Regions from separate parts of the Caulobacter sp. FG7 genome, predicted to be linked through region 1. Evidence: predicted binding sites of a transcription regulator. Region 1 holds the regulator's gene; each other region holds the start of a gene.
What was found. The regulator LexA, encoded in region 1, represses DNA repair genes until DNA is damaged. The targets are predictions, from matches to a motif close to ATGTTCNCNANNTGTTCT.
Positions count from the first base shown of each region.

Region 2: ssb (single-stranded DNA-binding protein) is a predicted target of LexA. The motif match lies at 4,736-4,753, and genes of this name have one in related genera.
Region 3: ACODR1_RS06475 (putative DNA modification/repair radical SAM protein) is a predicted target of LexA. The motif match lies at 2,185-2,202, and genes of this name have one in related genera.
Region 4: uvrA (excinuclease ABC subunit UvrA) is a predicted target of LexA. The motif match lies at 4,499-4,516, and genes of this name have one in related genera.

Region 1 is NZ_JBMDIW010000018.1:106,137-113,438, forward strand. Features, by position in the region: gene ACODR1_RS16070 (ComEC/Rec2 family competence protein) at 1-896, shown strand, start outside; gene ACODR1_RS16075 (isocitrate lyase/PEP mutase family protein) at 952-1,698, shown strand; gene ACODR1_RS16080 (family 43 glycosylhydrolase) at 1,850-2,773, opposite strand; gene ACODR1_RS16085 (hypothetical protein) at 2,877-3,257, opposite strand; gene lexA (transcriptional repressor LexA) at 3,374-4,081, opposite strand; gene lepB (signal peptidase I) at 4,387-5,172, opposite strand; gene trpC (indole-3-glycerol phosphate synthase TrpC) at 5,384-6,172, opposite strand; gene trpD (anthranilate phosphoribosyltransferase) at 6,169-7,197, opposite strand; gene ACODR1_RS16110 (anthranilate synthase component II) at 7,212-7,302, opposite strand, start outside.
Region 2 is NZ_JBMDIW010000013.1:46,044-53,345, forward strand. Features, by position in the region: gene pseH (UDP-4-amino-4,6-dideoxy-N-acetyl-beta-L-altrosamine N-acetyltransferase) at 50-604, shown strand; gene ACODR1_RS12425 (hypothetical protein) at 695-3,532, shown strand; gene ACODR1_RS12430 (hypothetical protein) at 3,599-4,279, shown strand; gene ACODR1_RS12435 (hypothetical protein) at 4,297-4,686, shown strand; gene ssb (single-stranded DNA-binding protein) at 4,842-5,375, shown strand; gene ACODR1_RS12445 (TonB-dependent receptor family protein) at 5,796-7,302, shown strand, end outside.
Region 3 is NZ_JBMDIW010000006.1:2,494-9,795, forward strand. Features, by position in the region: gene ACODR1_RS06470 (UdgX family uracil-DNA binding protein) at 1-952, opposite strand, end outside; gene ACODR1_RS06475 (putative DNA modification/repair radical SAM protein) at 952-2,172, opposite strand; gene ACODR1_RS06480 (hypothetical protein) at 2,284-2,574, shown strand; gene ACODR1_RS06485 (LysR family transcriptional regulator) at 2,571-3,473, opposite strand; gene ACODR1_RS06490 (antibiotic biosynthesis monooxygenase) at 3,585-3,929, shown strand; gene ACODR1_RS06495 (MFS transporter) at 3,926-5,101, shown strand; gene ACODR1_RS06500 (DUF808 domain-containing protein) at 5,219-6,157, shown strand; gene ACODR1_RS06505 (DUF6880 family protein) at 6,168-7,302, shown strand, end outside.
Region 4 is NZ_JBMDIW010000004.1:158,915-166,216, forward strand. Features, by position in the region: gene ACODR1_RS04920 (hypothetical protein) at 1-432, shown strand, start outside; gene ACODR1_RS04925 (hypothetical protein) at 501-1,421, shown strand; gene uvrA (excinuclease ABC subunit UvrA) at 1,498-4,407, opposite strand; gene ACODR1_RS04935 (hypothetical protein) at 4,732-5,322, shown strand; gene ACODR1_RS04940 (ABC-F family ATP-binding cassette domain-containing protein) at 5,441-7,033, shown strand; gene ACODR1_RS04945 (nucleoside 2-deoxyribosyltransferase domain-containing protein) at 7,177-7,302, opposite strand, start outside.

The DNA of each region.
Region 1 (7,302 bases):
GCGCCCTGGCCTGGCTGGCCATCAGCGTCGGCGCCAGTTTCGTCGCGGGCCTGGCCACCGGTCCCTTCGCCATGCAGCACTTCAACCGCGTGGCCATCTGGGGCCTGCCGGCCAACCTGGTGGTCTCGCCGCTGTCGTCCTTCGTGATCATGCCGTTCCTGGCGGTGGGCACCGCGCTGGAGCCGCTGGGCCTGGGCGGACCGTTCCTGGCCGTGGCCGGTTGGGGCATCGAGGCCATGACCGCCGTCGCCCGCTGGTTCGCCGGCGCCCACGGCGCCCAGCAGACCGTGTCCAGCGCCCCGGGCTTCACCCTGGTGCTGTCGTTCCTGGGGATCATGCTGCTGTGCCTCTGGAAGGGCCGCCTGCGCTGGCTGGGCGCGCCGCTGTTCCTGGCGGTGGCCCTGTGGCCACGCCCGGCTACGCCCGACCTCTGGATCGCCGCCGACGGGACCACGGCCGTTGCGCGCAGAGGCGGAGAAGCGGTGCTGCTGCGCCCCGACGCCCGCCGCTTCGGGGCAGAGCTCTGGGCCCGCCGCCGGGGCCTGGCGCCCATCGACGGCGGCGGCTTCGACTGCGACCGCGTCTCGTGCCGGCCGGGGCAGGGCGCGCCGGTGGCCGCCAGCCTGTCCTGGACCCGCCGTACGCCCGACCACGACGCCCTGCAGCGGCTCTGCGCCGGCGCCGAGGTGGTCGTCCTGCGCGGTCCGCGCCCGGCTCTCATGCCGCCCGCCTGCCGCGACGCCGTCGTGCTGGCGGGCGAGGATTTCGTCGCCGGCGGGGCCGCCGAGCTCTGGCGCAGGCGCGACGGCTGGTGGATCGTCTGGACCACGCCCGGTCGTGGCCAACGGCCATGGACGCAGGCTGCTGACACGATTGCGCAAGAACCGGGCGGATGATGCCGCGCCGCCGCGGCTATCTGGCGGCGACGACTCGTTTGGAGATCCAAGGCCGATGACCGACGCCACCTTCGCCGCCCGCCGCGCCGCCTTCCGCGCCCTGCATCAGGACGGCTTCTTCGTGCTGCCCAACCCGTGGGACGCCGGCGGCGCGGTTCGCCTGCAGAAGCTCGGCTTCAAGGCCCTGGCCTCGACCAGCGCCGGCATGGCCTGGTCCTGGGGGCGCGCGGACGGCGAGGTGACGGTCGACGAGGTGATCGAGCACCTGGCCCTGCTGGTCGCCGCCACCGACCTGCCGGTCAACGCCGACTTCGAGGCCGGGTTTGCGAACAGCGCCGAAGGCGTCGCCGCCAACGTCGCCCGCGCGGTCGAGACCGGCGTGGCGGGCCTCTCCATGGAGGATCGCGTCGGCGCGGACCTCCATCCGCTCGACACCGCCGTGCAGCGCCTGGCCGCTGCCCGCGCCGCCATCGACGCCTCGGACCAGGACGTCATGCTGGTGGGCCGCACCGAGGGCTTCCTGATCGGCCGCGACGACCTCGCACCGACCATCGAGCGGCTCGCGGCCTATGCCGAAGCCGGCGCCGACTGCCTCTATGCGCCCGGCGTGACCAAGTACGACGACATCGCCGCCATCGTCGCGGCCGTGGCGCCCAAGCCGGTCAATGTGCTGCTGTGGGGACCGGACATGAAGCTCGCCGACCTGCCGGGCCTGGGCGTGCGCCGCGCCAGCACCGGGGCGGCCCTGGCCGCGGAGGCTTGGGCAGGCTTCGAGACGGCGGCCAAGGCCCTGGTGCTCTAGGCGCGACCGACATTCAGGATCTGAGACGAAAACCTCGTCCTTCGACGGGCTCAGGATGAGGTTTTTCCAACAGCCGGGCCTGTAGGTGATCCTCCCCCTGAGCTTGTCGAAGGGGAGGGATCACGCCCAGAACTCCGATCTCGATGCCGCCCTAAGGCCGCTTGATCGGCAGGATCGCGCCGTCCTCGCCATAGCTCAGCGGCGACAGGGTGATCGAGCGCCGATGGTCGCCGCCGCCGGGCAGCAGCTTGTCGTGATAGAAGAACCACCATCGGCCGTCGCGCTCGATGATGGCCTGGTGGTTGGTCGAGATCGGCAGGTAGTCGAGGATCACCCCGCGATAGGCGTAGGGCCCCATCGGCGACCTGGCGGTCGCATAGACGATCTGGCCCGGCCAGCCGGTCGAGAAGCTGAAATAGTAGAGGCCGCCCCGTTTGTGCAGGAACGGCGCCTCGCCGTACTTCTTCTTCGGGTCGTTCGCCGGATAGCCGGTGACCACGAGGTTCTCGATCGGTCCGGCCAGCGAGGCCATGTCGGCGCCCAGCCGCACGATCTTGGGCACGCGGGTGCCAAACAGCATGTAGGCCTGGCCGTCGTCGTCGATCAGCACCTGCGGGTCGATCGGCTCGTCGCCCGCATTGGCGTCGCGGGCCTTGTCGACCAGAGGCGCGCCGATGGCGTCCTTGAACGGGCCCTGCGGTCGGTCGGCCACGGCCACGCCGATCTTGTCGCCGCCTACGGGTGCGTAGAAATAGAACTTGCCGCCGCGCTCGACCGCGCCCGGCGCCCAGGCCTTGGCGTCGGGCCTGGCCCAGTTGAACACCGTGACGTCCAGGAACGCCCCGTCGTCGCTCCAGGTCTTCAGGTCCTTGGAGCTGTAGAGCCGCCAGGACGTCGAGTCCCAGTATTTGCCCGAGTTCGAGGCGTCGTCGGTGGCGTAGACATAGACCGTGTCGCCGAACACGTGCGGCGAGGGATCGGCGCTGAACCGCTGGGTGATCGGCTGGGCGGCGGCGCTGAGGCCAAGCGCAAGGCAGAGGGCCGCGCTTAGGGATGCGATGGGCGCGTGGGACATGAATGCTCCTCCGATCGACCGATGGCGCGGCGCGTCTTGCATGACACGCCGCACGGCCTTGGGTCTGGAGTAGCAGCTTCGATTAACTCAGACAAATATGCGTTCAGCGCGCCGTGACGCGCATCGAGCCGCTGCGGGTGACCTTGAAGCTGAGCGAAACGCGCAAGCTTCGGCCCTCGGTAGGTGCGCCGCTGCGGGTGGCCACGTCCGTCCGGGCGTCAGCCAGCAGTTTCAGCGTCGCCTGGTCGAAGCCGTAGTCGGCGGCTTCCACGGCCTCGATGCGGCAGCCGACCAGGGCGCCGGCGGCCACGCGGCAGAGGGCCGTCGTCTGCGCCGACACGCCGGCGCGCATGGCGCGGTCGGGATAGTAGCCCGTGAAGGGCCAGCGCCCCCTGTGCAGCCCGACCTCGGCGAGGGTGAGGACCGGTTCGCCGGCCGGCGGTGCGACGGCGGCGGCCTGCACGGCCAGCAGCAGGAACATCATGGCTGTCTCCCCCTAGCGATCAGGCTGGGAGCCTTAAGGCCCGCCCCAGACGCAAGCAAGGCGCGAGCATCCTTCGACACCCGCGCCTCGCGCGTCTTGCCGGCCAGGGGCCGCTGTCAGTGATAGCGGCGGATCAGGCCCACCAGCTTGCCCTGCACCTCGACCTGGTCGGGGCCGAAGATGCGGGTCTCGTACTTCGGGTTGGCCGCTTCCAGGGCGATTGAGCCGCCCTTCTTGCGCAGGCGCTTGAGCGTGGCTTCCTCGCCGACCAAAGCAACGACGATCTCGCCGCTGTTGGCCGTGTCGCCCTTGCGGATGATCACGTAGTCGCCGTCGAGGATGCCGGCCTCGATCATCGAGTCGCCCTGCACCTCGAGGACGTAGTGCTCGCCGCCGCCCAGCATGGTCTCGGGCACCGGCAGGCGGTCGCGCTCGTGCTGGATGGCGTCGATCGGCGTACCGGCGGCGATGCGGCCCAGGATCGGCAGTTCGCGGCTGGTGTCGGGGATCGGCGGAAGCGGGGCAGGGGCCGACGGGGCGGGACCGCCGCCTTCCAGCACCTGCGGGCGGAACGCGCCGCGGCCCTTGGGCGGGGCGGCCGTGGTCGCCTGCTGCGGCAGCTTCACCACCTCCAGAGCCCGGGCCCGGTGGGCCAGGCGACGGATGAAGCCGCGCTCTTCCAGGGCCGTGATCAGCCGGTGGATGCCCGACTTCGACGCCAGGTCCAGGGCCTCCTTCATCTCGTCGAAGGAGGGGGAGACGCCGGTCTCCTTGATCCGTTCGTGGATGAACATCAGCAGCTCGTGCTGCTTGCGGGTGAGCATGACGGCCTCGCAAGTCGTCGCGGAACAAACCGCAAACCTTGCGAATGTTCTCTAGGTGTTCTTGGTTAAGGTCAAGTGAATTGCAGCGACCGGCGTTCTTTGAAATCGCATTCGTGCGCAATGTCAGAAAGGGTTTCCTAAGTGACTGATTTCACGTCGATTGCTGGCGTCGTCCTGATGCGGATGGGAGCGGGGTGCAACCCAGGACAAGCGCGGATTTTCCGTGAACGCGGTGATCGGGCGACCCGGGCGCTGGCGGGAATCCGGCCGCCGAAACACCGATTCCCGCCGTCCGGCGATCGATTCTAGAGGCGCTGGAACGACCGATTCCACCGCGGGCCGGCGCCGGCCTCCCACGAGAACAGCACCATGTCGGCGCGGCCGACCAGGTTCTCGAACGGCACGAAACCCATGCCGATCTCCGCCGGCAGATGCGCGTCCACGGCCGGGTTCCAGGCGCAGCGGGCTTCGCCCGCCGGGATCGGACCCGGATCGAAGCGGCTGTCGAGCGAGTTGTCGCGATTGTCGCCCATCACGAAGTAGCAGCCCTCGGGCACGCGATAGGCTGCGGTGTTGCCGGCCGCCGTGCGCGGGCCGTAGCTGTTGATCAGGTGGGTCTTGCCGCCGGGCAGGGTCTCGGCGAAGCGCTCGGCCGGCAGCACGCCGAAAGGCGTTTCCTCGATCCGCGTCCCCAGCGGACGCTGGTCGACGGGCGTTCCGTTGATGCGCAGCACCCCGTCTACCACCTGCAGCTCGTCGCCGGGCAAGCCGATCAGCCGCTTGATGACGTCGGTGCGACCGTCGCCCGGCTTCTTGAACACCACCACGTCGCCGCGCGCCGGCTCGCGGCCCATCAGCCGGCCGTGGCCGACCGCGGGGCTCAGCGGGGCCGAATGGCGGCTCCAGCCATAGGCGAACTTGTTGACCAGGATGTAGTCGCCGACCAGCAGGGTCGGCTCCATCGAGGCCGACGGGATCGTGAAGGGCTGGCACAGCACCGTGCGCGGCACGAGCACGATGGCGGCCGTCACCGCCAGCGTCCTGGCCCACTCAAGCACATGCGCGCGGACGGAAGTCTTGCCGGCGGTCATGCGAAAGCCCCTCGATGTCGAACACCGAGGGGCATTGAGAAGCGCGAGCTTGGCCGAAACGTGGCCGAGCGTCGTTATTTGAAGAGGGGCGGCTCAGCGGCGAAAACCTCGTCCTTCGACAGGCTCAGGATGAGGTTTCTCTCGCATCGACGTCCGCCATGGTCCTCATCCTGAGCTTGTCGAAGGACGAGGGCCACGCGCCAAGCTCAGGCTACCCGATCAGCTCGCGCGTCGCCGCCGTGACGTCGGCCTGGCGCATCAGGCTTTCGCCCACCAGCATGGCCTTGGCGCCCGTCGCCTCCATCCGCACGACGTCGGCGTGGGTGAAGAGGCCGCTTTCCGTGACCAGCAGCGAACCCGCCGGCGCCAGCTTCGACAGCCGCTCGGTCACCGCCAGGTCGACGACGAAGCTCTTCAGGTCGCGGTTGTTGACCCCGAACAGCGTCGCGCCCAGCTTGCCGGCGCGCTCGGTCTCGGCTTCGTCGTGCACCTCGACCAGGGCGTCCATCCCCAAGCGCGCGGCCTCGGTCATCAGTTCGCCGGCGAGATGGTCGTCGATCATCGCCAGGATCACCAGTATGGCGTCGGCGCCCAGGGCGCGGCTCTCGGCCACCTGCCAGGGATCGACCAGGAAATCCTTGCGGATGCAGGGCAGGGCGGTCGCCGCCCGGGCGGCCACCAGATACTCGTCGGCGCCCTGGAAGCTCGGACCGTCCGTCAGCACCGAAAGACAGGCCGCGCCGCCGTCCTCGTAGGCCTTGGCCAGCACCGGCGGATCGAAGTCGGCGCGGATCAGGCCCTTCGAAGGCGAGGCCTTCTTGATCTCGGCGATCAAGGCGAGCTTGCCCGGCGCGTGCTTGGCTTCCAGCGCCGCCTTGAAGCCGCGCGGCGCCGAGGCGGTCTTGGCGGCGGCCTCGACGTCGCCTTGCGAGCGCGCGGCTTTGCGGCCGGCGACGTCCTCGCGCTTGTAGTCGGCGATCTTGGCGAGAATGTCGGTCATGCGGTCAGGGCTTCAGCGTTGGTGGCGGCCACGAGGCCGGCGAGGGCGGCCTTGGCGCGGCCGTCGTCGAGCACGGCCCCGGCCAGTTCCACGCCCTCGCGCAGGGTCTCGACCTTGTCGGCCACCAGGAAGGCGGCGGCGGCGTTGAGCAGCACGATGTCGCGATAGGCGCCGGTCTCGCCGTCGAGCAGGCGGGTCAGGGCCGCGGCGTTGAAGGCGGGGTCGCCGCCGGTGATCTCGGCCAGCGAGGCGCGCTGCAGGCCCACGGCCTCCGGCGTGATGGTGAAGAGGCGCATCGCCCCCTCGCGCCATTCGGCCACCTCGGTCTCGCCGGTGATGGTCAGCTCGTCCATGCCGCCGCCGTGCACCGACCAGGCGCGCTCGGCGCCCAGGGCCCCCAGGGCGCGGGCGATCGGCTCGACGAAGCGCGGAGCCGAGACGCCGACCACCTGGCGCTTGGCGCCGGCCGGATTGGTCAGCGGGCCCAAGAGGTTGAAGATGGTGCGGAAGCCCAGCTGCTGGCGGATCGGCGCCACGTGCTTCATCGCCCCGTGGTGCGACTGGGCGAACAGGAAGCAGATGCCGGCGCTGTCCAGCGCGGCGCGCTGTTGGGCAAGGCTCGCGTCGATGTTGACGCCCAGGGCCGCCAGCACGTCGGCGGTGCCCGACTTGGAGGTCACCGCGCGGTTGCCGTGCTTGGCCACCTTCAGGCCCCCGCCGGCGGCGACGAAGCCGACCGCAGTCGAGATGTTCAGGGTGTGCAGGCCGTCGCCCCCGGTGCCGCAGACGTCGACCACGTCATACGGATGCTCCAGGTGCACGGCGGCGCGGCGCATGGCGCGGGCGCAGGCGGCGATCTCGCCCACGGTCTCGCCGCGCAGGCGCATGGCGGTCACCGCCGCGGCCACCTGGGCCGGTGTCGGCTCGCCGCGCAGGCAGGCGCTGAAGAAGACCTCGGCGTCGTCTTCCGAAAGGGTCTGGCCGTCGGCCAGCTTGGCCAGCAGGGGCTTGAATGCGTCGGACATGGTCTTGTCCCGCCCTAGACCCAGATCTGGGCGTCGCGGCGCACGCCGGCCAGGTCGAGGAAATTGGCCAGCAGCTGGTGGCCGCCCTCGGTGGCGATGGATTCG
Region 2 (7,302 bases), on a different contig from region 1:
TTCTTGCGTGGTTACTCTGTCTCCCGCAGCGCAAGAGGATTCGCTTCGCATGATCGAACTGCGGGACTTGAAGGACGAGGACGAGGCGGTGCTGTTCCAGTGGCGCGCCGAGCCCGAGGTCGACCGCTGGATGTCGGACGCGGCGTTTCCCAGCCGCGAGGCGCACGCCGCCTGGTTCGACGGCCTGCGCAAGGATCCCGATATGCGCGGCTGGATGATCACGCGCGCCGGCGCGCCGGCCGGTCTGCTGACCCTGACGGGCCTTCAATCGCATCACCGCCGCGCGGGCTGGAACTGGTTCGTCGGCGCGGCCGACGCGCGTCGTCGCGGGGTAGGGCGGGCGGCCCAGGTTCTCGGCCTCGACCGCGCGTTCGGCGAACTCGGCCTGCACAAGGTGTTCGCCGAGGTGATGGCCGACAATGACGCGGCGCTGAAGGCGCAGTCGGCGGCGGGCTTCCGCCGCGAAGGCTATCTGCGCGGCCACGTGCTCAAGAACGGCGAGTCGCGCGACGTGGTTCTGCTGGGCATCCTGGCCGAGGAGTGGGCCGAACTGCGCGACGAGGCCCGTCGGGCGTTGAGCGACGCCCATCTTATCGCGGCCTGACCGAAACTATTCACACGTCTTAACGAAACGTCAGCGTTCGTAACCGAAGATTGCGATGAGTGGCGCATTGCGCCTTCTGTGGAAGCGGTCGTGATCACTTTCGACACCAGTTCGCTGCTGAGCTATTACCAGGCCAAGCTTGGTGTGGGCACGGCTGCGTCCGCGCTGTCTTCGGGCACGACGAGTTCGACCTCCACCGCCAAGCAGGGCATTCCGGCCGCGCCGTGGACGACGGTGACCACCGAGCCCAGCGACCTGGTGAAGGCCGCGCTGAACGGCCGCAAGTTCGTCGACGAAGGCGCCGCCGAGGCCGCCGCGCCGGGCATCAAGGGCGACTACAAGAAGCTGTTCTCGGCCTATCAGGCCCTGAACACCCTGACCGCCATCGCCAATCGCGCCAGCGAGAAGAATGTCTCCGACAGCGAGATCAAGCGCCTGCAGACGGCGCTGACCAAGGGGCTGACGGAGCTCACCAACTACGTCCAGAACGCCAACACCGAAGGCATGCGCCTGACCACCGGCGCGGCCATGACCCAGGACAAGTCCAAGGTCGGCGTGCCCAAGAACGTCTACGGCTACGTCACCAACACGCTCTACAGCGGCCAGATGGACGACGAGGTTCCCGCCTTCAAGGGCGACCAGAAGTTCACGATGTCGGTCACCAAGTTCGGTGAGACCCAGAACCTGACGATGGACCTGGCCGAGATGGGCTCGACGCCGCGGACGATGTCCAACGTGGTCAGCTTCTTCAACAGCAAGCTCCAGGCGGCCGGCTACAACACCACCTTCGCCGTCGAGCGCACGCCGGGCGTGGAGCGGACCGCCACGGTCAACGGCCAGACGGTGAAGCTGCCGGCCACCGGCGACGACTTCGCCCTGCGTATCCGCGGCGACTCCATCGAGAAGCTGAACTTCACCGCGCCGGCGCCCAAGCCTGCCGTCTACATCACCACCGAGGCCGGCAACCCCGACCCCGACAAGGACACCAAGACCGACGACGCGGTCATCGAGAACACCCTGACCAAGTACGGCACAGGCTCCAGCGCTGGCACGGCCGGCGCCAAGGTGTTCTCCGACACGCTGGAAGGCACGGTCGCCAAGGTCCACAAGACCGTCACCGGCCCCGACGGCTCGATCTATGTGCTGGCCGATGTCGAAAAGAGCGTCGAAAGCCAGACGATCAAGGGCGACCAGGACGTCGCTCTGCTGAAATACGATTCCGCCGGCAAGCTGCTCTACGCCCGCAGTCTCGGCGCGGCCGACACCGCCACCGGCTATTCGATCGCTGTCTCCGACGACGGCAAGGTGGCCATTGCCGGCTCGGTGGCCGGCACGCTGAACGGCGTGACCACCGGCCCGATCAATTCCGACAGCAACGGCACGGTCACCGACAGCTTCGTTTCGCTGTACGACGCCAACGGCGACGAGGCCTGGACGGTCCGCCGCGGCGGCTTGCTGGAGGACGAGGCCACGGCCGTGGCCTTCGGCGAGGACGGCGTGGTCTACGTGGCCGGCCGCACCAAGTCCGACCTGCCCGGCGCCACGGGCTCGGCCTCGCAGGGCGGCTACGACAACTATCTGACCGGCTTCGCCACCGATATCGCCGGCACGCCCAAGGCGCTGTTCACCACCCATTTCGGCAGCGCCGAGAACGACACGGTGTCGGGCATCGTCGTCGATGGCGGCAAGGTGATCGTCGCCAGCAAGGAAGGCAGCCAGGCCAAGCTGCGCAGCTTCGACGTCGCCACCACCGTGGTCACCGAGAACCGCACCTCGCTGAACTCGGCCGGCATCTACGAGACCAAGGCGGTCACCTACACCAAGGCCGCCACCATGAACGTCGGTGCGGTGCGTGACCTGGGCACGCTGAAGGGCGGCGACATCGCCGGCATCAGCATCGACAACGGCCAGCTCTATATCGGCGGCTACACCACCAACGGCGAGTTGTCGGTGGGCAACGTCACCTCGGCCGCTTCGGGCGGTTCGGACGGCTTCGTGGCCCGGATCTCGCTCGACCTGACCGACACCGCCGACGACACCATGGCCTACTACGGCGGGACCGGCGACGACACGGTCACGGGCATGGCCGTCTCGAACGGCCAGGTCTGGCTGGTCGGCGCGGCCGGCAAGGACCTGGCGGGCCTGCCCACCGTCGGCACCAAGGACGGCTATGTCGCGCAGATCGACATGGATACCGGCGCAGCGACCTGGGAGCAGCGGCTGACCGGCAAGGACGGCTACGCCACCCCGACCTCGATCGCGGTCGACGCCTCCGGCTCCAGCGCGCTCGATGTCTTTGGCCTGCCGCGCGGGGCGATGAACTTCACCCAGTCGGACAAGATCGTCTCGGCGACCTCGGCCCGCCCTGGCGACACCTTCCAGATCCGTACGCGCGAGCGCGGTCCGCTGACGACCATCACCATCAGCGCCAACGACACGCTCGAAACCCTGGCCGACAAGATCCGCCGCGCCTCCGGCAGCGCGGCCAAGGTGTCGATCAGCAGCGACGGCAACATGCGCAAGCTGTCCATCACGCCGGCCTTCAAGACCTCGACCGTCGAGATCCTGCCGGGCAAGGGCGACAGCGACGTCCTGGATGCGCTGGGCCTTGCCGCGGGCGTGGTGCGCAACACCAAGACCGAGAGCGGCCGCACCGTCTCGGCCGACGGCAAGGGGCCGGTCTACGGCCTCAAGCTCAATCTCGACATGAGCCTGGCCGACGCCGAGTCGCGGGCCACGACCGCCGACCTCCTGAAGTCGGCCACGGCGGCGATCCGCAACGCCTATCGCGAGATGGCCGACATCGCCAACGGGGTGAAGGTCGACACGTCCTCGACCAAGAGCAACACCACCGGCACGACGCCCGCCTACCTGACCAACCAGATCGCCAACTACCAGGCTGCGCTCGACCGCCTGACCGGCGGTTGACAATTGTAAGCGCCCTACGGCGCGGCGACGCTTGAAACCGTCACCAACGCGTCGTAGCCAGGGGGCATGGAACTTCTCAAAGACCGACGCGTGCTGCTGGGCGGCGGAGCGGCCCTGGCTGTGATTGCCGGCCTGGGCGTGGCCTTCGCGCTGATGGGCGGCAAGGACCGCAAGCCGGCCGAGGAACCGCCGGCCTCGCGCGCCGGCCTGATCGTCGAGACGGGGCGGTCCGACGACACCAAGCTCAATGATCCTGCCCGCCCGCTGCGCTGCTTCGTCGGGGGCCAGTTCGTGGGCGAGACTACCCTGGCCGAATGCGCCAAGAAGAACGGCGTGGCCACCGGCGCCCTCGACGTCGGCGTCGACGAGACCGGGGCCCTGGCCGCGGCCGACCAGGCCGGCACGGTGCTGACGCCGCTGCCGCCGCCGACCGTCAACGCGCCGGTCGCCACCGCTCCGACGCCCGCGCCGACCGGACCCGCCGTAGCCAGCAGCGCGCCGCTGGGCGTCTGCCAGCGCTATTCGGGCGGCCAGTGGAACAAGCTGCCGGGCGAGATCACCCAGAACGCATGCATCCAGCAGCTGTTCGCCGGCAAGTGCGAGCGCCCGGGCGGCGCCACCTACGGCCGCTGGGGCGACGAGACGCTGCGCCTGCTGCCGGGACGTGTCGAAGCCTCGTCCGACAACCGCTCGTTCCACCTGGTGGTCGAGCAGGCCGCCAACTGCGCCATTCCCAGCGTCGGCTGAGGGCAAGGAGTCACCTTATGCGCGTTTCCTCCATCGCCGCCGTCCTGGCCCTCGGCGTCGCCGCCATCGGCCTGTCGGGCTGCGTCAAGCAGACCAAGGCGCCCTTCGACCAGGGCGTCTGCCACCATGTCATCGAGAAGAAGGACGGCACGCTGCAGTTCAACCCGGTCGAGCGCAACGTGCCGAACATGGAGACCTGCGCGGCCACGCTGGAAGGCATGCGGATCCGGTTCATGCGGATGGGCCTGCGCCGGGAGCAGCTGACCGGCTCCTACCAGGGCAAGTTCATCTTCGTGGAGAAGGAAGGCATCTATCTGGGCGACAGCTATGAAGGCGCCCGGTTCATGTCGCTGGTCCGCACGGGCGATGGCCGCCTGGCCGTTCCGGGCGCGCTGCCGGCGCGCTGACGCTGGAATTGAGCAGGAGAGGGCGGTGGATAACCGCCCTCCGTTCACAGGAACGTTCGGGGAACAAAGCTTGATTTTGATCTTGCTGAGTCGTTAACGTCCTGGCTTCGAGATTCCGGCGCGTTGGGTCGCCGGGCGAGAGCAGGGCATCGCCAATGGCTGGCAGCGTCAACAAGGTCATCCTCGTCGGCAACCTCGGGGCCGACCCCGAAATCCGCACCCTCAACTCGGGCGACCGCGTCGCCAACCTGCGCATCGCCACGTCCGAGACCTGGCGCGACCGCTCCAGCGGCGAGCGCAAGGAAAAGACCGAGTGGCACCGGGTCGTGATCTTCAACGACAACCTGGTGAAGGTGGCCGAGAGCTACCTGCGCAAGGGCTCGACCGTCTACATCGAGGGCGCCATCCAGACCCGCAAGTGGACCGACCAGCAGGGCCAGGAAAAGTATTCGACCGAAATCGTGCTGCAGAAGTTCCGCGGCGAACTGACGATGCTGGGCGGCCGCGGCGACGGCGCCGGCGCTTCGTCGGGCGGCGGCTATGACGACGGCTACGGCCAGGGCGGCGGCGGTGGCGGCTACGGCGGCGGCCAAGGCGGCGGCAACTTCGGCGGCGGCGCTCCGCGCAGCCAGCCCAGCGGCCCGCGCGAGAGCTTCTCGGCCGACCTGGACGACGAAATCCCGTTCTAGGCGTCCGTCGTCGGATGAAATTCGAAGAGGCGGCCGTTCCGAAAGGGGCGGCCGCCTTTTCTTTGCGCGTTCGGCGCCGGAGCGCGCGGCGCCGAAGCCCGGCAGTGGGCCTATGAGCCTCGCGGTATTTGACGCGCGGGGCGGGACGGCGTGCAGTGTCGCCGTGAAAGGCGTCTGGTGGTGATCGCTGGGCGCCAAGGCCAGATCGATTATAAGCCGTCTCGCCATCAGTATGCGGGACGGGCGAGGGCGTGTCTTTCGTGTCCTGTCGAGTAACGGTGCTGGTGCATATTAAATGATCTCGTTTGTCGCTGGCGGGACCACGAAGAAAAGTGGGCTCCTGTAACGGCGATTTCTGTTTTTTGACCTGCGGTCGGGAGCCAGTCTCGTCGGGGGATCAAAAAGCAGGGGATAGCCGTGATCCAAGTCCAGTCGAGCAAGCATGCGTTTCGTCGTCTGAAGGCCGCCTTGCTGGCGGCCAGCGTCATGGGGGCGGGGGCGCCGGCCCTGGCCGATGAAGACCCCAAGGCGTCCGCCGACACGGTCGACGCCGTGGTGGTCACCGGCAAGCGGGTGTCGGAGGCCAGCGTCGCCATCGGCACCGACCAGGCCACGGCTACAGTCTCGATCACCCGTGAGGCGCTGCTGTCGGCCCCGGCCGGCGTGACCGGCCTGAAGATGCTGGAGAGCCTGCCGGGCTTCAACGTCCAGGCCAACGACGCCCTGGGCATGTACGAGTTCGGCAATTCGGTCTCGGTGCGGGCCTTCAACTTCCAGCAGATCGGCTTCCTGCTCGACGGGATCCCGATGGGCCGCAGCGACCAGTTCGGCGGCAGCCCGATCTATCGCTATGTCGACAACGAGAACCTGGCGCGGGTGCAGGCCTCGGCCGGGGCCGGCGACGTCTCGCTGCCCAGCTACGCCTCGCTTGGGCCGATCGTCGACTACTTCACCAAGGCCCCGGACGTGGAGGCCGGCGGTTCGATCAGCCAGACCCTGGGCGAGGACAACCTGCGCCGTAGCTTCCTGCGCCTGGAGAGCGGCAAGGTCGGTCGGCTGTCGGGCTACGTGGCCGGATCATGGATCAAGGGCGACCTGTGGCGCGGCCCGGGCTTCATCAAGCGCGAACACTACGAGGGCAAGCTCGACTACGCCTTCGAGAGCGGCGGGAACCTGACGTTCCAGACCGTGCACAACGACTATTACGACTACGACTCCCCGTCGATCACCAAGGCCCAGTACGACGGGACGGCGGGCGACCTCTTTGGCCGCAAGGGCAGGGATTTCGCCTATCTCGGCTACGTGCCCAGCCTGCCGGTGACGGCGGCGGGCGTGCCGTACTCCAACACCGCCTACAACCAATACTACAAGTTCGCGGTCAACGCCCGGCGGGACCACCTCTATGGCTTGTCGCTGAACAAGCCGATCGGCGAGGCGTTCGAGATCCGTTCGACGGCCTATTACGAGGACAAGGGCGGCTACGGCGTCTCGCCCGAGGCCTATTCGACCTCACTGGCCAGCTACAACGCCGAGCGCCTGATCGTGGCCAGCCTGACAGCGCCCAAGGGCGTGCAGTACGGTCTCTCGGGCGTCGACGGCAAGCGCAAGGGGATCACCGTCGGCGGAACCTGGCGGGCGGGACGCCATACCGTCCAGGCCGGCGTCTGGCTGGAGAAGGACGACTACCACCGCACCCAGGCCCGCTATAATACCGCGGGCGGCCACCCCGACGGCGCGGCGCTGCTGAACGAGCCCGTGCACCTGCAGCGCAACTACGTCTCCACCCGCGAGACCACCCAGTTCTTCCTGAAGGACACGGTGCGGCTGCTGGACGACAGGTTGAAGGTCGAGCTGGGCTTCAAGGCCACCGACATCGACTACGAGATCGCCGGCTATCGCAATCCGGCCGATTACATCGCCCAGCGCC
Region 3 (7,302 bases), on a different contig from region 1:
AGCGGCGGCAGAGCTGGACGGCGGCGGCGACCTCGTCGAGGCTGGTCGGCAGGTCGCCGTTGTAGGATCCGTCGCGAGCGTGGCGCAGGGCGGCCTTCAGCACGCGGTCGGGCGCGGGGGAGGGCGCGGCGGCGACCATGGCGGCGGCGCGCGCCTGGGCGGTCTCGACCAGCTTTGGAATGAGCCGCGCCTCGGGCAGGTTGCGCCAGTACCGCTTGGGCATCTCCTGGCGCATCATCTTCTCGTTCAGCCGGGCGGGGTTGAAGATCGAGGCGTAGTAGGTGCGCCAAAGCTCCTCCTGGGCGTCTTCGGACGGGGCGTCGGCCGGATCGGCGCCGTCCGACACCTTCAGGCTCGCGCCGTCCCAGGCCACGCAGGCGTCGGGCGTCAGGATCGTCCAGGTCATGTTGGTGAAGCGGCGGGCGAAGAACGGCGCGGCGGCCTCGGTGACGCGATGGGCCGGTTCGAACCAGGCGGCGTAGGTCTCGGGCTCGGTCTCGACCAGGCGAAAGCGCACGAAGGCGTGCATCTTGTGGATCGCCCGGGAGATGGCCTTTTCCATGTCGCGCGCCCTGGCGACGTCGGCATCGGCCGGATTGTCGATCAGCCGGGGCTCGCGCTCCAGACGCCACAGCAGCCGATAGAGCAGGGCGAAACGCTCGCCGGAGCGGTGCAGCACCACGGAGCGGGCGAGGTCGACGAAGGCGGGTGGAACCGTAAAGCCCCTCCCCCTTGCCGGGAGGGGGTGGGGTGGGGGAGCTGGCTCTGAAACGGCCATCTCCGCGCCCACACCCCCACCCCCTGACCCCTCCCCGCAGGGGGGAGGGGAGAAGAGGTCGCGTTCGGTGGTCCAGATGACGGCTTCGGGCGAGACGCCCTCGGCCCGCAGGTCGCGCGCCGCGACACGCCAGCCGTCGAAGTCGATCTCCGAGGAGAGCCGCACCACCCGCATCAGAACAGGCTCAGCTGGGCGGGTTCGACGAGGCGGGTCTTCAGGTGCTCGCCGTCGGTCTGCGCGCCGGGCGTCCAGCCCTCGGCGACGACGAAGGCCCTGGCGCGCTTGACCACGGCGCCGACGCGCTTGAGGTCGTCGATCGTGAGGCGCGCCTGCCTGCGGGCCAGGAGGATGCGGTCGACGGCCTTGGCGCCCAGGCCCGGCACGCGCAGCAGGGTCTCGCGGTCGGCCAGGTTGACGTCGACCGGGAACTGCTCGCGGTTTCGCAGGGCCCACGCGGTCTTGGGATCGACCGACAGGTCCAGATCCTCGCCCTGTCCGATGATCTCGGGCTGGGCGAAGCCGTAGAACCGCATCAGCCAGTCGGCCTGGTAGAGGCGGTGTTCGCGCAGCAGCGGTGGGCGGGCCGAGGGCAGGCGGTGGCTGGCGTCCGGGATCGGGCTGAAGGCCGAATAGTAGACGCGGCTGAGGCGATAGGCGCCGTACAGCGAGGCGCTGCGGGCCAGGATGTCGCCGTCCTTGGCCGCGTCGGCGCCGACGATCAGCTGGGTCGACTGGCTGCGGGCGAAGCTCTTGCGGGGCGCCTTGCGGGCCGGTTCGGCCTTGTCCTCGATCGCCAGCCGCATGCGGCCCATGGCCCGCTTGATGTCGCCGACGTCCTTCTCGGGGGCCAGGGACTTCAGGCTGTCGTCGCGCGGCAGTTCGATGTTGATCGACACCCGGTCGGCATAGAGCCCGGCCTGCGTCGCCAGTTCCGGCGAGGCTTCCGGGATGAGTTTCAGGTGGATGTAGCCGCGGAAGTCGTGGTCCAGCCGCAGGGACTTGGCGATCCGGACCATCTCCTCCATCGTGTAGTCGCCGCTCTGGATGACGCCCGACGACAGGAACAGGCCCTCGATGTAGTTGCGCTTGTAGAAGTTGAGGGTGAGGTCGACGACTTCCTTCACCGAGAACCGCGCCCTCGGCGTGTTCGACGACACCCGGTTGATGCAGTAGGCGCAGTCGTAGATGCAGAAGTTGGTCAGCAGGATCTTCAGCAGGCTGATGCAGCGTCCGTCCGGCGCGTAGGCGTGGCAGATGCCCATGCCCTCGGTGGAGCCGACGCCCTTGCCGCCGACGGAGTCGCGCTTCTCGCCCCCCGAGGAGGCGCAGGAAGCGTCGTACTTGGCGGCGTCGGCGAGGATGGCGAGCTTGCGGCGGATATCGAGAACGGCCATCCGCACAGACTATAGTTCTTATTTTGTTCCGTCGAGTTCGTCGATGTCGCATCCGTTGCGGAACCGGGGCGAGGCCTCGCGCGATCCCTTTGCTGGCAAGGGAGATCCGCCATGGCGCGCCGCAAGGAAGATTGGCCCTCGACGATGCTGGACGCCTGGGCGCTGGGCCTGGAGGCGTCGACGGTCATCGGCCTTCGGACCATGGTCCTGGCCGGCGGCGGGGCGAAGGCGCAGGCCGAGGCGGTGCGCATGACCACCGAGAAGATGGCCGCCGCCGCCGACATCGGCCTGAAGTTCTGGTCCGGCGGCCTGCCGCAGGCGCCCGACGCGGCGACGCGGGCGGTGGTGAAGCACTATCGCGCCAAGGTGCGGGCCAACCGCAAGCGGCTGGGGCGGTCCTAGTCGGCGATCATCAGCTCCGACGCGAGAAAGTCGACCAGGGCGCGGACCTTGGGCGTCAGCAGCCGGTTGGACGGCCAGACGACGCGGAACATCCCCGTGCTCTTCAGGAAGGGCTCGAGCACGCAGACCAGGGCCCCCGAGGCCAGCTGCGCGCGCACCGAGAACAGCGGCACGCAGGTGACGCCCTGTCCCTGTTCGGCCATGTAGATCAGGGGCTCCAGCGTGCTGGCGGTCACGGCCGACGGCAGGCCGTCGCCGACGAAGACCTCGCCGCGATAGAGCGGCCAGCGTTCCAGCTTGCCGGTCGAGGGATAGCGGTGCTGGAGGCAGGCGTGGGCCGCGAGATCCTCGGGCGTTCGGGGCGTTCCGTGACGCTCGAAATAGCCGGGCGAACCCACCACCCGGTGCTCGAACGAACCGAGCGAGCGGGTCATCAGGCGGGAATCGGAGACCTCGCCCGTGCGGACGACGGCGTCGAAGCCCTCCTCGATGACGTCGACGATGCGGTCGGTGAAATCCAGGTCGAGCTCGATCTCGGGATAGGCCCGCATGAACGCCGACAGGGTGGGCATCAGCAGCATGCCCACCAGCGGAAAGCTGACGCGCAGCCGGCCGCGCGGCGCCTCCTGCGAGGCCGAAAGCTCGCCCGTCAGCGCATCGATCTCGGCGAAGATCCGCCGGCAGCGGTCCAGCAGCAGGCCGCCCTCGGCCGTCAAAGCCACCGACCGCGTGCTGCGGTGGAAGAGGCGCGTTCCAAGCTGGGCCTCGAGCCGCGCGATGGCCTTGCCGACCGCCGATGGCGAGACGCCGAGACGACCGGCGGCGCCGGTGAAGCTGCGGGTTTCGGTGACCCGAACGAAGACATTGAGAGCGCCCAGGCTGTCCATGGCGAGATCCATTGCGGACTTTTGTGTCCGGATTGAATGAAGGTGTGGCCTGTTTTTCGCTGATTGTCTCGCGGCCACTGTCCGGGGCGCGGCCGATCGGGCCGCCTATCCGGACCTTGCACAATGATCTCGCCCGCCTTCAGCGCCGCGCCTGCGCCGACCGTCTTCATCGTCAACGTCATCCACGCCCGGCCAGGCCTGCAGGACGAGGCCTTCGCCATCATCCAGGACGTGGTTCGCCTGGCCTCGGCCAAGCCGGGCTTCCTGTGGAGCAACCTGGCCAAGAGCACCGACGGGCTGACGGTGGTGAACATCGAGGCCATCGCCGACGAGGGCAATGTCGGCGAGTTCTTCTCCGACCCCGTGTTCGTCGAGAAGTTCCGCCGGCTGGACGAGGTCTCGACCAGCGAGTTCCACACCTATCGCGTCACCGACCTGATCCTGCCGCGCGTCGAGCAGGCCGCGTGAGCGAGGCGGTGATGGAAGGGCGCAGGGCGGCGTTGCCGCTCTGGAGCCTTTCGGCCCTGGCGACGGCGGGGTTCCTGACCATACTGACCGAGGCCCTGCCGGCCGGACTGCTGCCCGATATCGGCGCGGATCTGGCGGTGTCGCAGGCCATGGCCGGCCAGCTGGTGACGGCCTATGCGGTTGGCTCGCTGGTCGCGGCCATTCCGCTGACGGCGGCCACGCGGACATGGCGCCGGCGCCCGCTGCTGATGCTGGCGGTCGGCGGCTTCCTGGTCACCAACGCGGTGACGGCCCTTTCGCACAGCTACGTCCTGACGCTGGCGGCGCGCCTGGCCTCGGGCGTGTTCGCCGGACTGGTCTGGGCGCTGCTGGCCGGCTATGCGGGCCGCATGGCGCCGGAGGCCCTGCGCGGCCGGGCCATAGCGGTGGCCATGGTCGGCACGCCCCTGGCCCTGGCGATCGGCATTCCGGCCGGCACCCTGCTGGGCTCGGTGATCGGCTGGCGCGCGGTGTTCATGATGATGAGCGGCCTCAGTCTTCTGCTGGTCGGCTGGGTGGCCTGGGGCGTTCCCGACTTTCCGGGGCAGGCGGGCGCGCGCCGCAAGACTCTCAAGGACGTCATCGCCCTGCCGGGCCTCAAGACCATCCTGGCCGTGACCCTGGCCTTCGTCCTGGCCCACAACGTGCTCTACACCTACATCGCGCCGCTGTTGCAGAGAGCGGGACTGGGCGATCGCGTGGACGCGGGCCTGCTGCTGTTCGGCGTCGTGGCGCTGGGCGGCATCTGGGTGGTCGGCGCGCAGGTCGATCGTCGCCTGCGAACCCTGACTCTGGCGAGCATCGTGCTGTTCTTGGCGGCGGCGCTGGTGCTGGGCGTGTTCGGCGCAAAGGCCTGGCTGGTCCTGGCGGCGATCGCCGTCTGGGGCGCGGCGTTCGGCGGGGCGGCCACCCTGTTCCAGACCGCGTCGGCCCGCGTCGCCGGCGATGCGACCGATCTTGCCCAATCGATGATCGTCACCGCCTGGAACCTGGCGATCGCCGGCGGCGGCGTGATCGGCGGCCTGATCCTGGGTGAGCACGGTGCGGTGGGGCTGCCATGGAGCGTCGTCGTGCTGCTGGCGGCGGCGTGGATGCTTGCGAAGACCGACCGTGGCGCGGGCTTTCGGGACTAGGCGCCATGGTTCCTCCCCCGATCGCCGCTCGCGCCCTTTACCCGCGAGCGGCGAGCCCTTACGCAGGGCGCTCTTACCCGGCCGCGTGGGGCGGCCGAATCCACGCAAGGTCCTTCCATGCCCTCGGGTCTCGTCGCGCTTCTGGATGACGTCGCCGGCATCGCCAAGATCGCCGCCGCCTCGGTCGACGACATCGGCGCCGCCGCAGGCAAGGCGGGCACCAAGGCCGTGGGCGTGGTCGTCGACGACGCCGCGGTGACCCCGGGCTACGCCATGGGCTTCACGCCCGACCGCGAGCTGCCGATCGTCGCCAAGATCGCCGTCGGCTCGCTGCGCAACAAGCTGTTGTTCCTGCTGCCCGGCGCCCTGGCGCTCAGCGCCTTCGCGCCCTGGGCCGTGACGCCGATCCTGATGCTGGGCGGCGCCTACCTGGCCTTCGAGGCCACCGAGAAGATCATCGAGATGTTCGTCCCCCACGGGGACGAGGTCGCGACCGACGAACTGGCGCTGAGCGGCCCCGAGCTGGAAAAGCAGAAGGTCGCCGGCGCCATCCGCACCGACCTGATCCTGTCGGCCGAGATCATGGCCATCGCCCTGGCCGACGTCAGCGACAAGCCGCTGGCGATCCAGGCCGCCGCCCTGGCCCTGGTCGGCGTGGTCATCACCATCCTGGTCTATGGCGTGGTCGCCCTGATCGTGAAGATGGACGACATCGGCCTGCACATGGCCAAGAGCCCGCGCGCCCCGACCCGGAAGTTCGGCCGCGGCCTGGTGAAAGCCATGCCCGTGGCCATGAGCAGCCTGGCCTATATCGGCACGGCGGCCATGCTGTGGGTCGGCGGCGGCATCATCGTGCACGGCCTGCACCACTTCCACCTGACGCCCATTCCGGGCTGGGTCGAGGGGGTGCAGCACTGGGCCGGCCAGGTCCCGGCCATTGGTCCGGTCACGGGCTGGCTGGCCATGGCGATCGGCTCGGCCATCGTCGGCCTGGTTGTCGGCGGGATCATCGCCGGCGTGCTGCACTTCATTCCGCGCAAGAAGGCGGCGCACTAGGAGAGGGCGGTTGGCCGAACCCAAGCCCAAGGCCGTCAAGAAGGCCGCGCCGCGCAAGTCGGTCAACGCGGCCAATCTCGCGCATCTGGGGCCCGAGGCCCTGGCGGCGCTGCTGATCGAGGTCGCCGACGGCCATGCCTCGATCAAGCGCCGCCTGAAGCTGGCCCTGCTGGGCGAGGTGGGGGCGGCCGATCTGGCCGCCGAGATCGACAAGCGCATCGACGCCATCGCCGGCAGCGGCGCGCGCATCAACTGGCGCAAGTTCAAGGATTTCGTCCGCGATCTGGACGCCCATCGGGCCGCCGCCGGCGGCAAGCTGGGCGAACTGGACCCCAACATCGCCGTGCCGGTGCTGGTGCGGCTGGTGCGGGTTTCCGAAGACCTGGAAGGGCGGATCAAGGATCCCAAGGGCGAGCTTGCGGCCGTATTCGACCAAGCCGTGGCCGACGTCGCGCGGCTGTCGCCCCAGGCCCTGACGCTGGACAGCCGCTACCTGGCCGACTCCCTGCTGGCCTTCGTCGAGAGCGCCTCGACCAAGCTGTCGGTCGATTTGCTGCGCGCCGCCGCGCCCGCCCTGGCCGACGACGCCGTGGCCGTGCTGCGGGGCAAGGTGCGCGAGCGCCTGGCGGCCCAGCGCCGTCCCGATCCGCGCCTGCGGGCCGCCGCCCAGGTGCTGGCCGACCTGGAAGGCGACGTCGAGGGCTTCGCCGGCCTGTTCACCGCCTCGCAGCAGGTGCTGCCGCCGATCGGCGCGCAGATCGCCCGCCGCTATCTGGCCGTCGGCCAGGTGGCTCAGGCCCTGGCCGCCTTGGATCATTCCGCGCCGGGGCCGAGCCTGGCCGAGCAGGCCGATCCCGGCGCCGTCGCCTGGAGCGAGGCCCGCATCGCCGCCCTCGAAGCGTCCGGCGAGACCCTGGAGGCCCAGGCCATGCGCTGGGCGAGCTTCAAGGCCACCCTGTCGGTCGACGCCCTGCGCGCCTTCCTCAAGGGGTTGCCCGATTTCGAGGACGTCGAGGCCGAGGAGCAGGCCCTGGTCTACGCCCAGACCTATCCCGACCCGTTCAAGGCGCTGGCCTTCCTGACCGCCTGGCCTTCGGCGATCGAGGCCTCGCGGCTGGTCATGGAGCGCGGTCCGGCCCTGCACG
Region 4 (7,302 bases), on a different contig from region 1:
CTGCTGACCGCCACGGTCGCCGGCGCCGGCGCCCGCGGCCTGTCGGCCTGGATCGCCTTCCTCGGCGGCCTGGCGGTGATCGGCCTGTCGATGTGGGTGGGCGTGCGTCTGTCGCTGCTGTCGCCCCAGACCTTCGCCGAGGGCCGCATCAATGTCCGCGAGTCGTGGGTGCTGACCCACGGCCACTTCTGGGGTCTGCTGGGCATGTTCGTGCTGAACCTGCTGATGGCGCTGGGCGCGACCATGGCGATGACGCTGGTCGGCGGCCTGCTGACGGGCGTGATCGCCCTGATCGGCGGCGGGACCAAGCTGTTCGTGATCCTGGGCCTGCTGGTCAATCTGCTGATCGCGCCGCTGATCGTCACCGTCCAGACGGTGATCCTGACGGCCGGTCCGGCCCGCGCCTATCGGCAGCTGCATCCCGATATTTGAACCCGGGTCTGTCGCTCGTCCCCGAAGCTTGTTACCCCTTGGCTCACTAGGGTTTGCAAGGGGCTATGATGAAGACCTTCTCGGCGACGGACGCGGCCATTTCCGGCTTCGGCATCGTGCGCGAGCATCCCAAGGCCGTGGGGGCCTGGGTGCTGATCTCGACCATCGTTTCGGCCGTGGTTGCGGTGATTACCGTGGGCCTGTTCGGCGCGCAGCTGGAAGCCTTCGCCAATCTCAGCCAGACCAACGCCCAGCCCGACCCGGCCGAGACCCTGCGGATGATGGGCGGGCTGGTCCCGGCCATGCTGTGCTCGATGGTCTACAGCATCGCCTTCTATTCGGTGCTGATGGCGGCGATCTATCGCGTGACGCTGCGCCCGGCCGACAACCACAGGGCCTATCTGCGCTTCGGCGTGGACGAGCTGCGCCAGGCCGGCGTGTCCATCCTGATGGTCCTGCTGTTCTTCGCCGGCTACATCGGCATCGTGCTGGGCGTGGCGGTGGTCATCGGCATCCTGGCGGCGGTGTCCAAGCCCGTCGGCGGCCTGGCGGCCATCCTGCTCGTGCCGGCCGGCCTGGGCGCGCTGATCTACTTCGCCGTCCGCCTGTCGTTGGCCAACGTGCTGACCTTCGCCAAGGGCAAGATCGACATCTTCGGCTCCATGGCCCTGACCAAGGGCCGCTTCTGGCCGATGTTGGGCGCCTATGTCGTGGCGACCATCCTGGCCGTGGTCGTCTATCTGCTGCTGTTCCTGATCGTGACCCTGCTGGGCGGCGCCCTGAGCGGCTTCAACATGGAGACCCTGGGCACGCTGATGCAGTCGCAGACCACCTCGCTGGAAAGCCTGATGACGCCCACGGGCATCCTCAGCCTGGCCGTCGGCGGCCTGATCGCGGTGCTGACCAGCGTGACGATCTACACGCCTTCGGCCTTCATCTACCGCGAGATCGCCGTCGACGTGGAAAGCGCCAGCGACACCTTCGCCTGAGCCTTGCCAGGCAGCGCAACGAAAAAGGCCGGTGGAGCGATCCGCCGGCCTTTCTTGTTTCGAAGACGCCCGCGCGTCAGGCGCGCTTGGACGTCTTGAGGTCGGCCACGCGGGCCAGGCGGCGCTCCTCGTGCTTGGCCAGCAGGTCCTTGAGGTACCTGCCGGTCCAGCTGGCTTCGACCTTGGCCACGTCCTGGGGCGAGCCCACGGCCACGATCTGGCCGCCGCCGTCGCCGCCTTCCGGACCGAAGTCCAGCAGCCAGTCGGCGGTCTTCACGACGTCGAGGTTGTGCTCGATGACGACCACGGTGTTGCCCTGGTCGACCAGCTCGTGCAGCACCTCGAGCAGCTTCTTGGTGTCCTCGAAGTGCAGGCCGGTGGTCGGCTCATCGAGGATGTAGAGCGTGCGGCCGGTGGCGCGCTTGGAAAGCTCCTTGGACAGCTTCACCCGCTGGGCCTCGCCGCCCGACAGGGTGGTCGCCTGCTGGCCCACCTTGATGTAGCTGAGGCCCACGCGCTTGAGGGTTTCCATCTTGTCGCGGATCGGCGGCACGGCCTTGAAGAAGTCGGCGGCTTCTTCCACCGTCATGTCCAGCACGTCGGCGATGGTCTTGCCCTTGAACAGCACGTCCAGGGTTTCGCGGTTGTAGCGCTTGCCCTTGCAGATATCGCAGGTGACGTAGACGTCGGGCAGGAAGTGCATCTCGATCTTGATGACGCCGTCGCCCTGGCAGGCCTCGCAGCGGCCGCCCTTGACGTTGAAGCTGAAGCGCCCCGGACCGTAGCCGCGCGCCTTGCTCTCCGGCAACTGGGCGAACCAGTCGCGGATGGGCCCGAAGGCGCCGGTATAGGTCGCCGGGTTCGAGCGCGGGGTGCGGCCGATCGGCGACTGGTCGATGTCGATGACCTTGTCGAAGTTCTCCAGGCCCTCGATCCGCTCGTGCGCCGCCGGGGCGTCCGAAGCGTTGTTCAGGCGGCGCGCGGCGGCCTTGTAGAGGGTCTCGATCGTGAAGGTCGACTTGCCGCCGCCCGAGACGCCGGTGATGCAGGTGAAGGTGCCGACGGGGATCTCGCCGGTGACGTCCTTCAGGTTGTTGCCCTTGGCGCCGATGACCTTGAGCGTCTTCTTCTTGTTGATCGGGCGACGCTCCTCGGGGACGGCGATCTCGCGCTCGCCGGTCAGGTACTGGCCGGTGACGCTGGCCGGATTGGCCATGATCTGGTCGGGCGTGCCCTGGGCGACGATCTCGCCGCCGTGGACGCCGGCCGCCGGACCCATGTCGATCACGTAGTCGGCGGTGAGGATGGCCTCCTCGTCGTGCTCGACGACGAGCACCGAATTGCCCAGGTCGCGCAGGCCTTGCAGCGATTGCAGCAGGCGGGTGTTGTCGCGCTGGTGCAGGCCGATCGACGGCTCGTCGAGCACGTAGAGCACGCCCGTCAGGCCGCTGCCGATCTGGCTGGCCAGGCGGATGCGCTGGCTCTCGCCGCCCGACAGCGTGCCCGAGCCGCGCGACAGGTTGAGATAGTCGAGGCCGACGTCGACCAGGAACCGCAGGCGGTCGTTGATCTCCTTCAGGATCCGCCGGGCGATCTCCAAATGCTTGTCGGAGAGGTGGCCTTCCAGGGCGCTGAACCAGTCGCGGGCGGGGCGGATGGCCAGGTTCGAGACGGCGGCGATGTCCAGGCCGTGGACCTTCACGGCCAGGGCCTCGGGCTTCAGGCGCTTGCCGCCGCAGGCCTCGCACGGGGTGTCGGACTGGTAGCGGCCCAGTTCTTCACGGACCCACGAAGAGTCCGTCTCGCGCCAGCGGCGTTCCAGGTTCGGCAGCACGCCCTCGAAGGGCTTGTCGACCTCGTACTTGCGGGCGTTGTCGTCGTAGGTGAACTTGATCTTCTCGCCCTTGGAGCCGTTCAGCACCACGGTCCGGGCCTTTTCCGGCAGCTTGTACCAGGGCTCGTCCATCGAGAAGCCGTAGTGGCGCGCCAGGGCCTGCAGGGTCTGGGTGTAGAGCGGCGAGGGACCCTTGGCCCAAGGGGCGACCGCGCCCTTGTGCAGGGTCTTGTCCTTGTCCGGGATGATCAGGTCGGCGTCGAAGGCCAGCTTCGCGCCCAGGCCGTCGCAGGTGGGGCAGGCGCCGGCCGGGTTGTTGAACGAGAACAGCCGCGGCTCGATCTCGGCGATGGTGAAGCCGCTGACCGGACAGGCGAAGCGTTCGGAGAACAGGAGACGCTTGGGCTCCTTCTCGCCTTCCTCGATCGTCGCCCATTCGGCCACCGCGAGACCGTCAGCCAGGCGCAGGGCCTGCTCCAGGCTGTCGGCCAGGCGCTGTTCCATGCCGGCCTTGGTCACCACGCGGTCCACGACCACGTCGATGTCGTGCTTGAACTTCTTGTCGAGGGCCGGGGCGTCCTCGATCGGATAGTATTCGCCGTCGATCTTCAGCCGCTGGAAGCCGGCCTTCTGCCACTCGGCGATCTCTTTCTTGTATTCGCCCTTGCGGTCGCGAACGACGGGGGCGAGCAGGTAGAGGCGCGTGCCTTCGGGCAGGACGGTGATCTTGTCGACCATCTGGCTGATGGTCTGGCTCTCGATCGGCAGGCCGGTGGCCGGCGAGTAGGGGACCCCGACCCGCGCCCACAGCAGGCGCATGTAGTCGTGGATCTCGGTCACCGTGCCGACGGTCGAGCGCGGGTTGCGGCTGGTGGTCTTCTGCTCGATCGAGATGGCCGGCGACAGGCCTTCGATCAGGTCGACGTCCGGCTTGCTCATCAGCTCCAGGAACTGGCGGGCGTAGGCCGACAGGCTCTCGACGTAGCGGCGTTGCCCTTCGGCATAGATGGTGTCGAAGGCCAGCGAGCTCTTGCCCGAGCCCGACAGGCCGGTCAGCACGACCAGCTCGCCGCGCGGAATGTCGACGCTGACGTCCTTGAGATTGTGCTCGCGGGCGCCGCGGACGCGGATGAAGTTCAGTTGCTCGGCCATGGTGTCCGGAACGCTCGAAGGTCGGATTGGGAGCCGCGTGGGGAGCGCGGCGCAGCGGCTATATGTAGGGTTCTGGCGCGGCATTAACACAAGAACAAGATGCGAACAAATGCCGCAGCCATCCTGCTGCCAATCCTGCTGACACCAGATGTCAGCAGACGGGGGTGCGAAGGGCGCAAAGCGGGCGCCGCGCGGTCGAATTTCGGACGCCATCGAAGCGTGAGCATTCGACGTCGGGCAATCTTCGGTGGCGGGGCGATGGGGCGGGTGCGGACAGGCGCTGGACGATGGGCGATCGCGGTCCCGGCGGGGGTGGCGGCGAACTTGCTGCTGATCGGCCTGCTGACGCTTGTCGAGCGTGGGACGCCGCCTTCGGAGATCCCGCCCATGCTGTTCGACATCGACAGGCTGGAGGACGAGCCGCCAGCCGCCGAAAAGCGGGCGCCGGCCAAGGCGTCGTCTTCGGCCCGGTCGCGCGGGCCTTCGTCGCCAGCCACGTCCGCGCCTGCCGCGGCTGGCGCGGACGTGGCTGGCGAAGGCGAGGTCATTCCCGCCGCCGGTCCTGCTGCTCCGCCGATCGACCCGGCGTGGAAGGTCGATCCCAAGGCCGTCGACCGCTGGAAGCTGACCGAGGGCAATCCAGACTTCCGCTGGGGCCGTTATCACCGCGCCTGCAAGGGTCTTTCCAGCGAGCATATGACCGACGAGGAGAAGGACAAGTGCTGGGGCGGCTTCGCTGATAGGATCCCGAAGGAGAACGCCGGGCCGGGCCCTCGCAAGCCGCCGAAGTTCGTGCCGCGCGGTCTTCCGCCGCCGCCTCCGCCCTATGCCGAGGAGGCCCGCAAGCAAGCGCGCTGCCGGGCCTATCGCGACGGCCGGGCCAGCCAGCCGCGCCTGCGCGACGGGCTGTGCTGACGCTTGCCCAGCGGCGTCTCAACCTCTACATCCGCTGCTCCACCCCTGATGGAGGCCGCCATGATCAGCCAGACGGAAGACCACTTCGTCCTTCCCGTTCCCCTGTTCGTGGTTTCCCATGCCTGCCCCCAATTCGTCCTACGTCACTCTGGACTCCGTTTCCGCCGCCGCGCCTGACGGCCGCGTTCTCTTCGAAAACCTGAACCTGTCTGTCGGCGCCGAGCGCGTCGGCCTGGTCGGTCGCAATGGCGCGGGCAAGTCGACCCTGCTGGCGCTGGTCGCGGGGCTGCGTGCGCCCCCGGCCGGGACGGTCGTGCGCACAGGGACGATCGGCGTGCTCGACCAGACGCCCGACCTGCCGGAGGGCGCGATCCTCGCCGACCGCCTGGGCGTGGGCGAAGCCTGGCGGCGGCTGGCGCGCATCGAGGCGGGGCAGGGCGACGATCTCGACTTCGCCGAGGCCGACTGGACCTTGCCGTCACGGCTGGACGAGGCGCTGGCGCAGGTCGGGCTGTCGGGTCTCGATCCGGACCGTCCGGCCGCGGCGCTCAGCGGTGGCCAGCAGACCCGCGCGGGCATGGCCGCCCTGCTGCTGGCCGCGCCCGACCTGATCCTGCTGGACGAGCCGACCAACCACCTGGACGCCCAGGCCCGCGACCTGGTCGCCGACGTGCTGGCCCGCTGGAAGGGCGGGGCGATCGTCGCCAGCCACGACCGGTCGCTGCTGCGCGGCATGGACCGTATCGTCGAGATCACCAGCCTGGGTGCGGCCAGCTACGGCGGCGGCTACGACCTCTATGCCGAGCGAAAGGCCGCCGAGGTCGAGGCGGCCGGCCGCGCCCTGGAGAGCGCCGAGCGCGACGAGCGCCGCGCCGCCCGCGAGGCCCAGGCCGCCATCGAGCGCAAGGCCCGCCGCGACGCCGCCGGCAAGCGCTTCGCCGCCAGGGGATCGGAGCCCAAGATCCTGCTCGGCGCCCGGGCCGAGCGGGCCGAGAACACCGGCGGCAAGGAGCGCCGCCTGGCCGAGCGCCTGCAGACCGGCGCTCGCGAGGCGGTGGAGACGGCGCAGGCCCGCGTCGAGCGGGCGCGGACCCTGGGCTTTGATTTGCCGCCGACCGGCCTGCCGGCGGGGCGGCTGGTGCTGGCCATGGAAGATGTCGGTTTCGGCTGGCTGGGCCGGCCGCCGGTGCTGTCGGGTGTGAACCTGCGTATCGCCGGTCCCGAGCGGGTGGCGGTGCGCGGTCCCAACGGCGCGGGCAAGTCGACCCTGCTGAACCTGGCGGCCGGGGTGCTGGCGCCGACGGCGGGGACGATCACGCGCGGCGTCCCGGCGGTGATGCTCGATCAGTCGCTGGCGATCCTGCGCGACGACGAGACGCTATTGCAGGCCTTCCTGCGCCTGCACCCCAGCGCCGATCGCAACCTGGCCCAGGCCGCCCTGGCCCGCTTCCTGTTCCGCAACAGCGCCGCCGACCGGCCGGCCGGCGCCTTGAGCGGCGGCGAGCGCCTGCGCGCGGCCCTGGCCTGCGTGCTGGCCGGCCCGACCCCGCCGCAGCTGCTGATCCTCGACGAGCCGACCAACCACCTGGATCTGGACTCGGTGGCGGCCGTGGAGGCGGCGCTGGCCGGCTACGACGGCGCGCTGCTGGTGGTCAGCCACGACGAGGATTTCCTGGGCGGGATCGGGGTGGAGCGGGCGGTGGGGCTTTAGGGCGAGGGCGATCCCCAACTCCGTAAAATCCCCGCGAAAGCGGGGACCCAGGCTTTTTCTGAAACGCGCGGCGCTTGACGATAAAACACCTGGGTCCCCGCTTTCGCGGGGATTTCACGGGAATTAAAGCCAATCTCGGGGACTTACCTCCCCACCCGCGCCTTCACCTCGGCGATCAGCGCGTCCAGGCTCTCCACCTGCTTGACCCCGTACTTCTGCGCGGTGATGTCGACATTGCCCTTGCGCCAGAAGCCATCGGGACACAGCAC